Regions from separate parts of the Aquipuribacter aurantiacus genome, predicted to be linked through region 2. Evidence: riboswitches for the same ligand, from Rfam matches in the RefSeq annotation. Region 2 holds a riboswitch; the other holds the start of a gene.
The links. Region 2 has a riboswitch for thiamine pyrophosphate ahead of ACR80Q_RS12290 (ECF transporter S component). Riboswitches for the same ligand answer to the same signal wherever they lie in the genome.
Positions count from the first base shown of each region.

Region 1 (7,452 bases), on a different contig from region 2:
CCGAACGGTTCGCCGCGGCACGCGCCAGGCAGCGGCAGGAGAGCTCACCGCTCGGTCGCTTCGTCGCCGGGCTGGCCTTCGAGGCGGACGACTTCCAGCTCGAGGCCATGCAGGCCGTCGCCGAGGGGCACGGCGTGCTGGTGGCCGCCCCCACGGGGGCGGGCAAGACCGTGGTGGGCGAGTTCGCCGTCGACCTGGCCCTGCGCACCGGACGCAAGGCGTTCTACACCACCCCGATCAAGGCGCTGTCCAACCAGAAGTACAACGACCTGGTCGCGGTGCACGGCGCCGACGCGGTGGGCCTGCTGACCGGTGACGTGTCGGTCAACGGCGAGGCCCCCGTGGTCGTGATGACCACCGAGGTGCTCCGCAACATGATCTACGCGGGCTCACCGACCCTGGCCGGGCTGGGCTTCGTCGTGATGGACGAGGTGCACTACCTGGCCGACCGGTTCCGCGGCGCGGTCTGGGAGGAGGTCATCATCCACCTGGCCGACGACGTGCAGCTGGTCTCGCTGTCGGCCACCGTCAGCAACGCCGAGGAGTTCGGCGAGTGGCTGGCCACCGTGCGCGGGGACACGCGCGTGGTGGTCAGCGAGCACCGCCCCGTGCCGCTGTGGCAGCACGTGCTGGTGGACAAGCGGCTGCACGACCTGTTCGTCGACCCCGACGGCGACCCCGTGCTGGGTCTGCCGGGGGACGACCCCGGCCTGGTCAACCCGGAGCTCGTCGCGCTGGCCCGCGAGGAGTCGCGCTCCGAGCGTCGCTACAAGGGTCGCCCGCAGCGGGGCGGCAGCCGGCCCCGACGCCGCGGCGCCCCCAGCCGGGCCACCGTGGTCGAGGCCCTGGACGCCGACGGCCTGCTGCCGGCCATCCACTTCATCTTCAGCCGCAACGGCTGCGACGCCGCCGTCCGGCAGTGCCTGGCCTGGGGGGTACGGCTGACCACGCCCGACGAGCGGCGCGAGATCCGCCTGCTGGCCGAGGAGCGGACCGCGTCGCTGCCCGACGCCGACCTCGGCGTGCTGGGCTGGTCGGAGTGGGTGGAGGGCCTGGAGCGGGGGGTGGCGGCCCACCACGCCGGTCTGCTGCCCGCGTTCAAGGAGACCGTGGAGGAGCTCTTCCGGCGCGGTCTGGTCAAGGTCGTCTTCGCCACGGAGACCCTGGCGCTGGGCGTCAACATGCCGGCCCGCTCCGTCGTGCTGGAGAAGCTGGTCAAGTGGAACGGCGAGCAGCACGTCGACATCACGGCGGGGGAGTACACCCAGCTGACCGGGCGGGCCGGGCGCCGTGGCATCGACGTCGAGGGCCACGCGGTGGTGCTGTGGAGCGACGGCCTGCAGCCGGACCACGTCGCGGGGCTGGCCTCGACCCGCACCTACCCGTTGCGGTCCAGCTTCGCGCCGACCTACTCGATGGCCGTCAACCTGGTGCAGCGGGTCGGGCGCAACGAGGCCCGGTCCATCCTGGAGACGTCGTTCGCGCAGTTCCAGGCCGACCGCGGCGTGGTCGGGCTGGCCACGCAGCTGCGCAAGCAGGAGGAGGCGCTGGCGGGCTACTCCGACGCGATGACGTGCCACCTGGGCGACTTCGAGGGCTACCACCGGCTGCGCGGGCGCATCTCGATCCTGGAGAAGGACCTGTCGCGGCGGGCGTCGGCCGACCGTCGCGCCGACGCCTCGGCCACCCTGGAGCGGCTGCGCCGCGGGGACGTCATCGACGTGCCGGCCGGGCGCAAGCGCGGCTGGGCCGTCGTGCTGGACCCGGGCCTGAACGGGCCCGGCCCTCGCCCGACCGTGCTGACCGCGGACCGCCAGGTCCGCCGGCTGGAGACCGTCAGCTTCCCCTCCGCCGTCCGGGTGGCCACTACCGTCCGGGTGCCCAAGCACTTCGACGCCGGTGACGCCCGGGCCCGCCGCGACCTGGCCAGCAGCATGCGCAACGCCCTGGCGGCGGTCGGTGGCGGCGACGTCGTCCCTCCTCACCAGGACGAGCCGCCCGGGCGTGGCCGCCACGGCGAGGACGCGGGGGAGCTGCAGCTGGTGCAGCTGCGGCGCGAGCTGCGCGCCCACCCCTGCCACGGCTGCGCCGAGCGGGAGGACCACGCCCGCTGGGCCCAGCGCCGCGACGACCTGGAGCGCGACCACCGGGGCCTGCAACGGCGCATCCAGGGCCGCACGGCCGTCATCGCCCGCACGTTCGACCGGGTGTGCGAGGTGCTCGACGAGCTCGGCTACCTGGACGGCGAGACCGTGACCGACGCCGGCGACGCGCTCCGCTCGATCTACACGCACTCCGACCTGCTGGTCGCCGAGTGCCTGCGCACCGGCATCTGGGACGACCTGGACGGACCCGCGCTGGCGGCGGTCGTGTCGAGCCTGGTCTTCGAGGCCCGTCGCGAGGTCGAGGGCGTCGACCCCCGCCTGCCCGGGCGGGGCACGGCGCTGGCCTGGGACGCGACGATGCGGGCCTGGTCCGCCCTCACCGACGTGGAGGACCGGCACAAGGTGACGTCCACCCGGGAGCCCGACCCCGGTTTCGCGGCCCCGGTGTGGCGGTGGGCGCAGGGCCAGCCGCTGGAGAACGTGCTGCGCGAGAGCGACCTGAGCCCGGGCGACTTCGTCCGCTGGTGCCGGCAGACCCTGGACCTGCTCGACCAGGTCCAGGCCTCCGCCCCGCGCGGCAGCCTGCTGCGCGCCGCGGCCGGTGACGCCGTCAAGCGGGTCCGCCGGGGGGTCGTCGAGTACTCCCTGGGCCCCGCGGCCTAGGCGGACGCACCCCGCCTCGACACGTCCGGGCGACGGTGCGTAAGGTCCTGTCCGACCCCCGGGGAGCGCAGCAGCGCTGAGAGTGCGGAACGTCCGCAGACCCGTCACCTGATCCGGTTAGCACCGGCGTAGGGAGCAGGGCCAGGTACCGACGTGCGTCCGGCACGGCGGTCGTCTCGGTCGACCCGTGGGCGGGACAGCGAGGACGTCATGACCACGACCGGAAGCACCACGAGCAGCACGACCGGCACCGGCAGCGGGACCAGGAGCACCACGGGCAGCCCGAGCAGCGGGACCGCGACGCCGCGCGAGCGCGGCATCGGGATGCGGTTCAGCCTGCACCCGCACTGCGACGACTTCGTCGCGGTCATCCTCGGGGCCCTGGCGGACGTCGAGCGCGCCGGGCTCACCCGAGGGCTGACCCTGGAGACCGACGACGTGAGCACCTGGGTCGGGGCGGTCGACGAACCGGCCGAGCAGCGGCTCGTGGCCTACCTGGCCGCCGTGCTGGCCGCGGCGCACCGACGCAGCGGCGGCGGGCACGTCGTCGCCCACGTCCTGCTGTCGCGCGGCTGCCCGGGCGAGGTGGGCTGCGACCTGTCGGTCACCGGCCTGTCCCGCCCGGACCCGGTGCAGGTCGAGCCCACCGGCGTGACGGCCGCCGCCCAGTGGTCGCTGTACCCGCTGCTGGACGGCGGGTCCGACGACGGGGCCCACATGGTCCACATCGAGCGGGCCATCGCCCAGGCGGTCGAGCGGGGCACCACCAGGGGCGCCGCGCACTACGCGACGCGGCTCAGCGGGGACGTCGCGGAGGTGCTGGCCACCGCGGCCGACGCGTGGGGCTCGGTCGGGTCCGTCGTCGCGCACGTCGTGAGCCACCTGACGGTGTCCGTCGGCTCCCCGAGCGCGGCCGGTGACCGGTGAGCGCGCCCGTGGCCCCGGCGCCCCGGCTGTTCCGCTGGGAGCTGCGCGACCTGGTCCTCATGGTGGTGCTCGCCGTGGTGTTCGGGTTCGTCTACTGGGCGCTGGTGCAGGCGTGGACGGGGCTGGCCATCCTCATGGGCCCGGCCGGCGACCTGGCGCAGCACGTGGTGTTCGGGGGGTGGTTGATGGTCGCGCCGATCACCATCGCCATCGTCCGCCGGGCCGGGGCCGGTCTCGTCGCGGAGGTGCTCGCCTCCGTGGTCGAGGTGGTGTTCCTGGGCTCGCCCGTCGGCCCGCTGCTGGTGGTCGCCGCCGCGATCCAGGGGTTCGGCAGCGAGCTGGCCTTCGCGGCCACGCGGTACCGGTCTTACGGCTGGGCCGTGTTCGCGGTGTCGGGCCTCCTGGGGGCCGGGCTGGTGTTCTTCTGGTCCGCGTTCCGGTTCGGCTGGTACGGCCAGGACGTCTTCGTGCTGCGGCTGGTGGTGCAGCTGGTGTCCGGGGTCGTCCTGGGCGGTCTGCTGGCCAAGGTCGTCGTGGACCGGCTCGCCCGCACGGGCGTCCTGGACAACTTCGCCATCGGCCGGGCCCAGCTGGCGGACGGACGTGCCTGAGGACGGCGTCGACCCCGCGGTCCGGCTCGAGCGCGTCGGCGTGGGGTTCCCCCGCCGTGGCGAGGACGTCCTGCGCGACGTCGACCTCGACCTGGCCCCGGGGGAGCAGGTGCTCCTGCTGGGGGCCTCGGGGTGCGGCAAGTCCACGGTGCTGCAGACCATCACCGGGGTGGTGCCCCACACGGTCACCGCCCGGACCACGGGACGGGTGGTCGTGGGCGGCGTCGACACCGCGGGCACCACGGTCGTCGAGCTCTCCCGGCAGGTCGGGGTGCTGGCCCAGGACCCGACGGGCGCGGTCTGCCTGCCCCACGTGGACACCGAGGTGGCGCTGCCGCTGGAGAACCAGGCCGTCGACCCGGACCGGATCGGCCCGCGGGTGCGGGAGGTCCTGGCGCTGGTGGACGCGGAGCACCTGCTGGCCCGGCCCACGGCGTGGCTGTCCGGTGGGGAGTCGCAGCGGGTCGCGCTGGCCGCGGCCCTGGCCGCGCGGCCCCGCGTCCTGCTGCTGGACGAGCCGACCTCGATGCTCGACCCGGCAGGGGTGGCCGCCGTCCGTGCGGCCGTGCGGTCCGTCGTGGCCCACGACCGACCGGCCGTGGTCATGGTCGAGCACCGCCTGGACGAGCTGGCCGGGGAGGCGGGGACCGCGGGGCTGCCCGACCGCTCGGTGGTGCTGTCGGAGCAGGGCCGCGTGGTGGCCGACGGCCCGACCGCCGAGGTCCTGCTCGGTCGTTCGGCGGAGCTCCGGGCCGGGGGGTGCTGGCTGCCGCTGGAGGCCGAGCTGCACGCCGTCACCGGGGTGGCCGGCGGGCTGGCCGCGGCGGCCAACCGGGCGCTGCTGCGCGAGCTCGTGGCGGGGGACGGGCACGGTCCGACCCCACCGGGGCTCGGCCCGACCCCACCGGGGGAGGTCGTGCTGTACGCCCGAGGGCTGGCGGTGCGGGACCGCCGCCACGCCGACCCCGCGCGGGCGCGTCGCCGGGGGCTGCGTCGACGCCCCCCGCCGCCCGGGCCGACCCCGGCGCTGCTGCGCGACGTCGACCTGCGGCTGCACGCCGGTGAGGTCGTCGCGGTCCTGGGGGCCAACGGGGTGGGCAAGTCCTCGCTGCTGCTGACCCTGGCCGGGCTGCTGGCCCCCGCGGCCGGCACGGTGCAGGGGGCGCGCCCGGGGATGGTGTTCCAGCACGCCGAGCACCAGCTGCTGGCCACGACCGTCCGCCAGGAGGTGGCCCACGGACTCGACCCCGCGACCTCGGCCGCCACCGTCGCGGCGGCCCTGCGGGACCACCGCCTGGAGCACCTGGGCGACCAGAGCCCGTACCGGTTGTCGGGCGGGGAGAAGCGGCGCGTCGGGCTGGCCGCCGTGCTGGCCCACGACCGGCCCTGCCTGCTGCTGGACGAGCCGACGCTGGGCCTGGACCGCCGTGACACCGCGGCCACGCTGCAGACCCTGCGGCGCGAGGCGGCCGCCGGGCGGGCCGTGCTGCTGGTGAGCCACGACCTGCGCAGCGTGGCGGCCGTGGCCGACCGGCTGGTCGTCCTGGCCCGTGACGGCGTCCTGGCCGACGGCCCCACGGTCGACGTCCTCCGCCGTCCCGACGTGCTGGAGGGCGCAGGGCTGCGCCTGCCCGCGCTGGTGGCCTGGCTGCTGGCGGAGCTGCCGGGGGAGGACCCCGCGGGGCTGGCCCGGGTCCTGCAGCGCCTGGACGGGCTGCCCGCGGTGGGCCCGGCGGTGGTGCCCGCATGAGCGCCACCGCCCGGCTCGCCCCCGACGAGCGGGCCGCGCCGTCCCCGCTGGGGCGCGTCGACCCCACGGTCAAGCTGGGCGTCCTGGTCGTGGTGTCGGCCGCCATGCTGCTGGTGCTGCACCCGTTCGTGCCCACGGTGCTGTACCTGCTCGGCCTGGTCGCGGTGGCGGCGGGCACGCGGCTGCCCGCCCGGACGCTCGCCCTGGCCCACCTGCCGTTCGTCGCCTTCGCGACCGGGCTGCTCCTGGTCAACGTCCTGAGCCGGCCGGGGGAGGTGCTCTGGCGCTGGGGGGTGCTGCGGGTCACGGTCGAGGGGGTGGAGGTGGGGTCGGCGCTGGCGGCCCGGACCCTGCTCATCGGGGTGCTGGCGATCGGGTTCATCGCCTCGACCGGGCCGGTGGCGCTCATGACCAGCCTGCACCAGAACGCGCGGCTGGGGGCGCGGGTGACGCACGCCCTGCTGGCCGGCTACCGGATGCTGCAGCAGATGCCGCAGGAGTGGCAGACCATCCGGCAGGCCCACGCCGTGCGGGCCCCGCTGCGCACCGACGGCCGGCTGCCGCGCTCGCCCCGGTTCCTGGCCGGCGTCGTGTTCACGCTGCTGGTGGTGTCGGTCCGACGCGGTGAGCGGCTCGCGCAGTCCCTGGAGTCGAGGGGCCTGGGGCTGCAGCCGCGCACCACCTGGCGCCCGGCGCCGCTGCGGGCCCGCGACGCGTGGTTCGCGGGCTCCGTGCTGGTGGTGATGGTGGCCGTCCTGCTGCTGGGGTGGTCGCTGGACCTGCTGGACGGTCCCGGTGCGCTCACCGGGTGAGGGGAGGCCGGTGGTGGTGGACCCGGGCGACCACCCGGGGCTCAGCGGGTCGCGGCCGTGCGGGCCAGCTCGGCGACGCGGGCCATCTGACGCGCGCAGCCCCACCGCTCGCCGAACGCCGTCACCGCGTCGTCGTCGGCCGGCCCCCGGACCAGCCAGTCGTCGGTGGCCGGTGGCACGACGTCGGCGTCGTCCACCCCGCTGACGACCTGCAGCGCCGCCAGGACGTAGGTGAGCGAGCCGACCAGCCTCGCGCGCCGGGCCGGCGTCATGGGACGGTCGGGGTCGGCCGCGGCGGCCATCACCGCGTGCAGGTCGCCGTGCTGGGCGATCAGGTCCGCCGCGGACTTCTCGCCGATCCCGGCGATGCCGGGCAACCCGTCGGAGGGGTCGCCACGCAGCACGGACATGTGCAGGTACGCGCGACCGTCGGCGACCCCGTACCGGTGCAGCAGGTCCGCCCCGGTCATGGCGGGCGCGTCCTTGACGCCCTTGGCCACGTAGACCACCCGGACCCCGGCCTCGTCGTCGACCAGCTGCAGCAGGTCACGGTCCCCGCTGACCACGTCCACCGGACCGAGACC
Region 1 is NZ_JBPKAO010000007.1:114,682-122,133, reverse strand. Features, by position in the region: gene ACR80Q_RS11350 (DEAD/DEAH box helicase) at 1-2,768, shown strand, start outside; TPP riboswitch at 2,818-2,922, shown strand; gene ACR80Q_RS11345 (YkoF family thiamine/hydroxymethylpyrimidine-binding protein) at 2,979-3,695, shown strand; gene ACR80Q_RS11340 (ECF transporter S component) at 3,692-4,306, shown strand; gene ACR80Q_RS11335 (ABC transporter ATP-binding protein) at 4,299-6,056, shown strand; gene ACR80Q_RS11330 (energy-coupling factor transporter transmembrane component T family protein) at 6,053-6,868, shown strand; gene ACR80Q_RS11325 (5'-3' exonuclease) at 6,910-7,452, opposite strand, start outside.
Region 1: another riboswitch for thiamine pyrophosphate. It lies ahead of ACR80Q_RS11345 (YkoF family thiamine/hydroxymethylpyrimidine-binding protein); the one in region 2 lies ahead of ACR80Q_RS12290 (ECF transporter S component).

Region 2 (7,452 bases):
CGACGCTGCGGGTGGTGGACCGGTGGCCCTCGAGCCGGCCGACCGAGAACGGCGAGAGCGCCGCGGTGTGCCTGCTCCTGGCGTGCGCGGTCGCGGAGCGGATCGCCGACCCGACGGGCCCCCCGCACGACGTGCGGCACCTCAGCGGCGGGCGGGTCGGTCCCGACGACGTGGCGTCGCTGGTCCGGCGCGTGCCGACGATGGCGGCCGACCTGGTGCGAGCCGTCACCGGCTGAGCCCGGGCGGCGCCGCCCAGCCGCCCAGCCGCCCAGCCGCCCAGCCGCCCAGCCGCCCAGCCGCCCAGCCGCCCAGCCGCTCAGCCGCTCAGCCGCTCAGGACCAGCTGCCACGTGCCGGCGGCGACCCCCGCCACGGTCGCCACCCCGGCCAGCGCGACCCCGCCGAGCACGACCGCGGCGTCCCAGGCCCCGAAGTGGCTGGGCCGGGCCCAGGTCCGCTCCCGGACCAGCCCGAACCCCCGGGCCTCCATGGCGGTGGCCAGCACCGTGGCCCGCCGCACCGCCAGCACGAGCAGGGCGAACAGCCGACCGCCGAACCCGCGGAGCCGACCCAGCACGCCGTCGTCACCCAGCCCGCGCGCCCGTCGGGCCTGCCCCAGCGCCGTCCACTCCTCCGCCAGCACGCCCACCAGGCGCATCGCGGCGAGCGCCGACAGCACGAAGCGGTGGGGCAGCCGCAGGTCCTGGGCCAGGGAGTCGGCCAGGTCGGTGGGGTCGGTCGTCGACAGCAGCACCACTCCCGGCAGCCCGATGGCCAGGATGCGCAGGACGATCGCCACGGCCGACACGGCCGAGCCCTCCGTGACCGTGAACCAGCCGAGCCCCAGCAGGACCGCTCCGGAGTCCACCCCGAGCAGCGCCGTGAACACCCCCGACGGGACGGCCGCGACGACCAGGACCCAGCTGCGGCGCCACAACGCCCGTGCCCCGAGCCCGGTGAACGGCAGGCAGGCCACCACCAGGGCGAGCGCGACGCCCGCCGTGACCACGTCGGTGGTCAGGACCAGCGCGACGGAGATGACGGCGGCCACGGCCAGCTTGGCGCTGGGGTTGGCGCGGGCCAGGGGGGCCGAGGTGTCCACCCCCGCCGGCCCGGACAGCACGTCCGTGGGCAGGCTCATGGCACCCCTCCCGCGGTCCGGGCGGCGCGGGGACGGTCGGGCGCCGGCAGCCGCAGGACGTCGTCCGCCAGGGCGGCGACGAGGTCGGCGTCGTGCGTCACGGCGCACACGGCCACGCCGGCGTCCCGGACCTCGGCGAGCAGGGCCACGAGCTCGGCCCAGGTGCGCGAGTCCTGCCCGAACGTGGGCTCGTCCAGCACGAGCAGGCGCGGCCGGGTCGCCAGGACCGTGGCCACCGACAGCCGCCGCTGCTCGCCGCCGGACAGGGTGAAGGGGTTCGCCGCGGCCAGCCGGTCCAGCCGCAGCCGTTGCAGCAGCTCGTCCACCAGAGCGGCGGTGCGGGTGGGGTCGGTCCCCTGCAGACGGGGGCCGACCGCCAGCTCGTCCGCGACCGTGGCGGCGACGAACTGGTGGGCCGGCTCCTGGAACACCGTGCCGATCCGGGCCGCCAGCTCACGGGCGCGCCAGCGGTGCGGGGACGGACCCGCGCCGTCCGCCAGGGTCTCGTGGGCCACCAGTCGACCGGCGACGGGGGCCGCCAGCCCCGACAGCGCCAGCGCGAGGGTGGACTTGCCCGCCCCGTTGGGGCCCAGCACGGCGGTGCAGGTGCCGGCGTCGACCTGCAGGTCGACGCCGGCTGCCGCGGGGGCGACGGCGCCGGGCCGGCGCACCGCCAGGTCCTCGGCCTGGAGCAGTCGCGGCCCGCGTACGCCCGCCCGCGGCCCCGGGGTGCGGGGCGGGTGGTCGGGCACCCACACCCCGACGGCGGCCAGCTCGGCCCCGTGCCGGCCGAGCACGTCGGCCGGGGACCCGTCCGCGCGGACCCCACCCCCGGGCTCGAGCACCACGACCCTGTCCACCAGCGGGAGCCAGGGACCCACCCGGTGCTCGACCAGGACGCAGCCGGAGCCGGTGGCCGCCAGCAGGTCCGCGACCGTCGCCCGCAGCCCGTCGGCGCCGACCGGGTCGAGCATGGCGGTGGGCTCGTCCAGCAGCAGCAGCCCGGGTCGCAGCGCCAGCACCCCGGCCAGGGCGAGCCGCTGCCGTTCTCCGCCGGACAGCCGCGCCGTCGGGTGGGCGCGGTCGTACGGGAACCCCACGGCCGCCATCGCCTCGTCCACCCGGGCCCAGATCTCCTCCCGGGGCACGCCGTGGTTCTCCAGGCCGAACGCGACGTCGTCGCCGCAGCGCGCGAGCACGGTCTGCGACAGCGGGTCCTGCAGCAGGAGCCCGGTGCGGGCCGCGCCGGCCTGCACCCCCGCGGCGCGGGCCGCGCGGACCTCGACGCCGTCGAGGGCGAGCCGGCCCTCCTCGTCCCCGTTGTCGGGGTCGAGCAGACCCGCGAGCCCCTGCAGCAGCGTCGACTTGCCGGCGCCGCTGGGGCCGAGCAGCAGCACCCGCTCCCCCGCGGCGACGTCCAGGTCCAGGCCCCGGACGGCCCAGGCCCGTCGGGTGCCGTGGCGCCAGCCCCAGCCCCGGGCGCTCAGGACGGGCGGCGCGACCCCGACGGCTCCCACGGGAGGGCCGCTCAGACCCGTCGCCCGTCCCGGCCGGAGGCCAGCGGGGCGAGCACCCCGGTCCGGGCCAGCGCCCGGGCCAGCGCCCAGGACCCCAGACCGGCGACGACCACGCCCGACACGGTCGCGAGCCCGATGTAGGCCAGCTGGATGCCCGGCACCAGGTCCGGGTAGTAGACGGTGGTGTCGAGCACGCCGACCACCACCCCGGCGCCCGCACCGGCCATCAGGGCGACCGGGAGCCGCCAGTAGCGGTAGAGCAGGACGGCCAGGACGACCTCGGCGCCGAGGCCCTGCAGCAGGCCGTACCAGACGGTCGCGAAGCCCCACTGGTTGCCGATCACGGCGCTCAGGGCGGCCGCGACCAGCTCGGTGAACATGGCGGCCCCGGGCTTGCGGATGACGAGCCCGCCCAGCACCCCGGGCAGCAGCCACACCCCGACGACGAGGGCGCTCACCGGTGGCGCCAGGAGCGGACCGACGACGGCGTAGGGGCCGATGTTCCAGACCACGAACAGCAGTCCGCCCGCGACGCCGAGCACGGCGGCCACGACGATGTCGACGACGCGCCAGGCCTGCCGGGCGGTCGCGGCACCCAGGACGCTGATGCCCAGCAGCGCCACCAGCATCCCGACCGGCACGGTCAGCTCGTCGAGCGGGGTGCCGAACACCTCGCTGCCCGCGGGCAGCCCGACGGCGACGACGGCCGCGCCCGCCAGCAGGCTGGCCAGGACCCCGACGACGAGCACGGCCCGGGTGCGGCCGGTCAGCGGCGGGAGGCTGGTCCGCGCCGTCCCGTCGGTCGTGCGAGGGCCGGCGCTCCTGCCCGGGCCAGCGCCCGTGCCGGGCGTCGGGTGGTCGGCGGGCTGGTGCGCGGGCTGGTGCGCGGGGTCGGTCCCCGCCTTGTTCTCCGTGGTGCTCATGCGTCCTCCCAGGGTCTCCAGGAGGGGGACCCGTCGACGCAGCGGTGCCGTCGACGGGTCGAGACTCGACTACCTCCGCCGGTGCTAACCGGATCAGGTTCGAGGGTCTGCGGTCGCCCGCACTCTCAGCGCCTGGTGGCGCTCCCCTGTCGTGGGGGGAACTGTACGCCCCGCGTCCGGGGCGCACGCGCCACCTCGACCACCGGTGTCGGCCGATGACGGCCGAGTGTCAGCCGACGCTGCGGAAGCGGCGCAGCCGGAGGCTGTTGGTCACCACGAAGACGCTGCTCGCCGCCATCGCCACCCCGGCGAGCAACGGGTTGAGCAGGCCGGCGACGGCGAGCGGGATCCCCGCCACGTTGTAGGCGAAGGCCCAGAACAGGTTGCCCTTGATCGTGCGCAGCGTCGCCCGTGACAGCCGGACCGCGTCGACCGCGGCCCGCAGGTCGTCCCGGACCAGCGTGATGTCGCTGGCCTCGATCGCCACGTCGGTCCCGGTCCCCATGGCGATGCCCAGGTCGGCCGCGGCCAGCGCGGCCGCGTCGTTGACGCCGTCCCCGATCATGGCCACGACCCGGCCCTCGCGCTGCAGCCGACGGACCTCCTCGAGCTTGTCCTCGGGCATGACCTCCGCGCGGACGTCGTCGGGGTCGATGCCCACCTGGGCGGCGACCGTGCGTGCGGCGGACAGGTTGTCCCCGGTCAGCAGGTGCGGCCGCAGGCCGAGCGCGCGCAGCTCGGCGACGGCCTGGGCCGCGGTCGCGGTGATGGTGTCGGCGACCACGAGCAGACCCCGCGCGCGGCCGTCCCAGCCGACGGCCACCACCGTGCGGCCCGCGTCGTGCGCGTCGTCGACCGCGGCCCGCAGCGTGCCGTCGAGGTGCTGGGACCACTCGTCGGCCAACCACGCCTGACGTCCGACGACGACGGCGTGACCGTCGACCGTGCCGGCCACGCCGAGACCCTGCCGGGAGGCGAAGCCGTCGACCGCGGGCAGCGGCTGCTGCGCGGCGTCGACCACGGCCCGGGCGATCGGGTGCTCGCTGCCGAGCTCGAGCGCCGCCGCGAGACGCAGCACCTCGGTCGCGTCCTCCTCGGGCGCGGCCACGACGTCGACCAGACGCATCCGACCGGTGGTGATGGTGCCGGTCTTGTCCAGCACGACGGTGTCGACCCGACGGGTGGACTCCAGCACCTCCGGCCCCTTGATCAGCACCCCGAGCTGCGCGCCGCGTCCCGTGCCGACCAGCAACGCGGTGGGGGTCGCGAGACCGAGCGCGCAGGGGCAGGCGATGACGAGCACGGCCACGGCGGCCGTGAACGCCGCCGTGGGGTCGTCGCCCCAGACCAGCCACCCCACGAGGGTGAGCAGGGCGATGACGAGCACGACCGGGACGAACACCCCGGAGACCCGGTCGGCGAGCCGCTGCACCTCGGCCTTGCCCGACTGCGCCGACTCCACCAGACGGGCCATCTGCGCCAGCCGGGTGTCACCGCCGACGCGGGTGGCCCTGACCACCAGGCGGCCGTCGGTGCTGGTGGTGGCCCCGGTCACGGTGTCACCGGGACCGGTCTCGACCGGCACGGGCTCACCGGTGAGCATGGCCTCGTCCACCGCGCTGGTGCCGTCGACGACGACCCCGTCGGTGGCGACGGTCTCGCCCGGGCGGACGACGAACAGGTCCCCGACCTGCAGCCGCTCCACCGGGACGCGCTCCTCACGGGTCGAGCCCACGCCGTCCGGCAGCAGCGTGACGTCCTTGGCCCCCAGGTCCAGCAGCGCGCGCAGCGCCGCCCCGGACCTGTTCTTCGCGCGTGCCTCCAGCCAGCGGCCGACCAGCACGGCGGCCGTGACGACCGCGGCGACCTCGAGGTAGATCTCGTTGCCGCCCGCGCCGGGCTCGGTGACCAGGCGCAGCTCCATCGTCATGCCGGGCATGCCCGCCATCCCGAAGAACAGCGCGTAGAGCGACTGCGCGAACGCCGCGGTGACCCCGATGCTGATCAGCGTGTCCATCGTCGCCGCACCGTGGCGGGCGTTGACCACCGCGGCCCGGTGGAAGGGCCAGGCACCCCACACCGCGACGGGTGCGGCCATGGTGAGGACCAGCCACTGCCAGTTGTCGAACTGCAGCGCGGTGACCATGGACAGCACGAGCGTCGGGACGGCGAGCGCGGTGCTGATGAGCGCGCGCTGGCGCAGCGACGCGGTCTCGTGGTCCTCGGCGGGCGCGTCCCCCTCGTCCTCGTCGCGTCGGAGGGGGGCCGGCAGGGTGGCGCCGTAGCCCGTCTTCTCGACCGTCGCGACGGCGGCGGCGACGTCGGTGCCCTCGGGCAGGCGGACCGTGGCCTTCTCGGTCGCGTAGTTGACGCTGGCCTCGACGCCGGGCATGCGGTTGAGCTTCTTCTCGATCCGCATGGCGCACGAGGCGCAGGTCATGCCGGAGATCTCGAGAACGACGGGGGCGCTCATCAGCGCACCAGCTCGTAGCCCGCCTCGTCGACGGCGGCCGCGACCGCGGCCTCGTCCAGGGGCTGCTCGCTCAGGACGGTCACCGGGGTCGTGCCCCCGACGACCAGGTCGACGCTGACGTCGCTCACGCCGGGCAGGGCGCTCAGCTCCTCGGTGACGGCGGAGACGCAGTGGTCGCAGGTCATGCCGGCGACGTGGAGGGTGGTGGTGGCGCTCATGCTCAGGGTGTCCTTCGGTCTGGGGTGGGTGGCTCCCGGGAGGCGGGCCACGTCGGTCGGTGCGGGCTCGGTGGGTCCGCGCTCGGTGGGGGTGCGGGCTCGGTGGTCAGGACCGGACGAGCCGGGCGACCGCGGCAGATGCCTCGGCGATCCGGGCGTCGGCGTGGTCGTCGTCCTCGACCGCGTGCTTGACGCAGTGGTGCAGGTGCTCGTCCAGCAGCTGCAGCGCGACCGCCCGCAGGGCCGCGGTGGTGGCGGACACCTGCGTGAGGACGTCGATGCAGTACGTGTCCTCGTCGACCATCCGCTGCAACCCGCGCACCTGGCCCTCGATGCGACGCAACCGCTGCAGCACCTTGGCCTTGTCGCCGCTGGCGACGTAGGCGGGAGGTGACGTGGGAGGCGCGAGGCGCGGCTCGGCGTCCTGGTCGGTGGTGCTCTCGAGGGCCATGACGACGATGCTACTCCTACCCCTAGGGGGTATCTCACCAAAACTCCGGATGACGTTGACACCTGGGTTGTCCACGACTCACCTATCGCCTTGACTCCTGACCTCGGGCCGGGTTGGGTCAACGGGTCCCCCTTCCCCATCCCATCGAAGGAGCCCCATGAGACGCGCACCCGCTCTGACCGCCGGCCTCGCCCTGGCCGTCGCCGTCCCCCTGGTCCTGGCTGCGACCAGCGCTCCGGCCTCCGCGCAGGACGTCGCGGCCCCCACCACCGGGTTCGAGGACAGCGGCGGCGCCGCGTGGACCACCCTCGAGCAGGAGTACGAGTTCCTCGAGGAGGTCGCCGCGCTGAGCGACCGCGTGACGCTGGAGCAGGTCGCCACCACCGCTCAGGGCCGGCCCATCCACCTGGTCACGGTCACCAACGGCGACGACCGTTCCCAGGAGCAGGTCTCCCGGGGCTCCAGCGCGCTGGTGCTGTGCCTGCAGCACGGCAACGAGCCCGCCGGGCGCGAGGGCTGCCTGGAGTCCATCCGCGACCTGGCGTTCTCGACCGACCGGGCCGACGCGCAGCTGCTCCAGCGGTCCACGGTGATGTACGTGCCGACCGTCAACCCGGACGGCCGGGCGGCCAACACCCGCGCGAACTCCGAGGGCATCGACATCAACCGCGACCACATCTCGCTGGCGACGACCGAGGCGCGGCTGATCGCGGAGCTCACCCGCGACTAC
Region 2 is NZ_JBPKAO010000008.1:111,552-119,003, forward strand. Features, by position in the region: gene ACR80Q_RS12275 (HDOD domain-containing protein) at 1-236, shown strand, start outside; gene ACR80Q_RS12280 (energy-coupling factor transporter transmembrane component T family protein) at 325-1,140, opposite strand; gene ACR80Q_RS12285 (ABC transporter ATP-binding protein) at 1,137-2,657, opposite strand; gene ACR80Q_RS12290 (ECF transporter S component) at 2,669-3,580, opposite strand; TPP riboswitch at 3,634-3,738, opposite strand; gene ACR80Q_RS12295 (heavy metal translocating P-type ATPase) at 3,810-6,053, opposite strand; gene ACR80Q_RS12300 (heavy-metal-associated domain-containing protein) at 6,053-6,271, opposite strand; gene ACR80Q_RS12305 (metal-sensitive transcriptional regulator) at 6,378-6,722, opposite strand; gene ACR80Q_RS12310 (M14 family zinc carboxypeptidase) at 6,880-7,452, shown strand, end outside.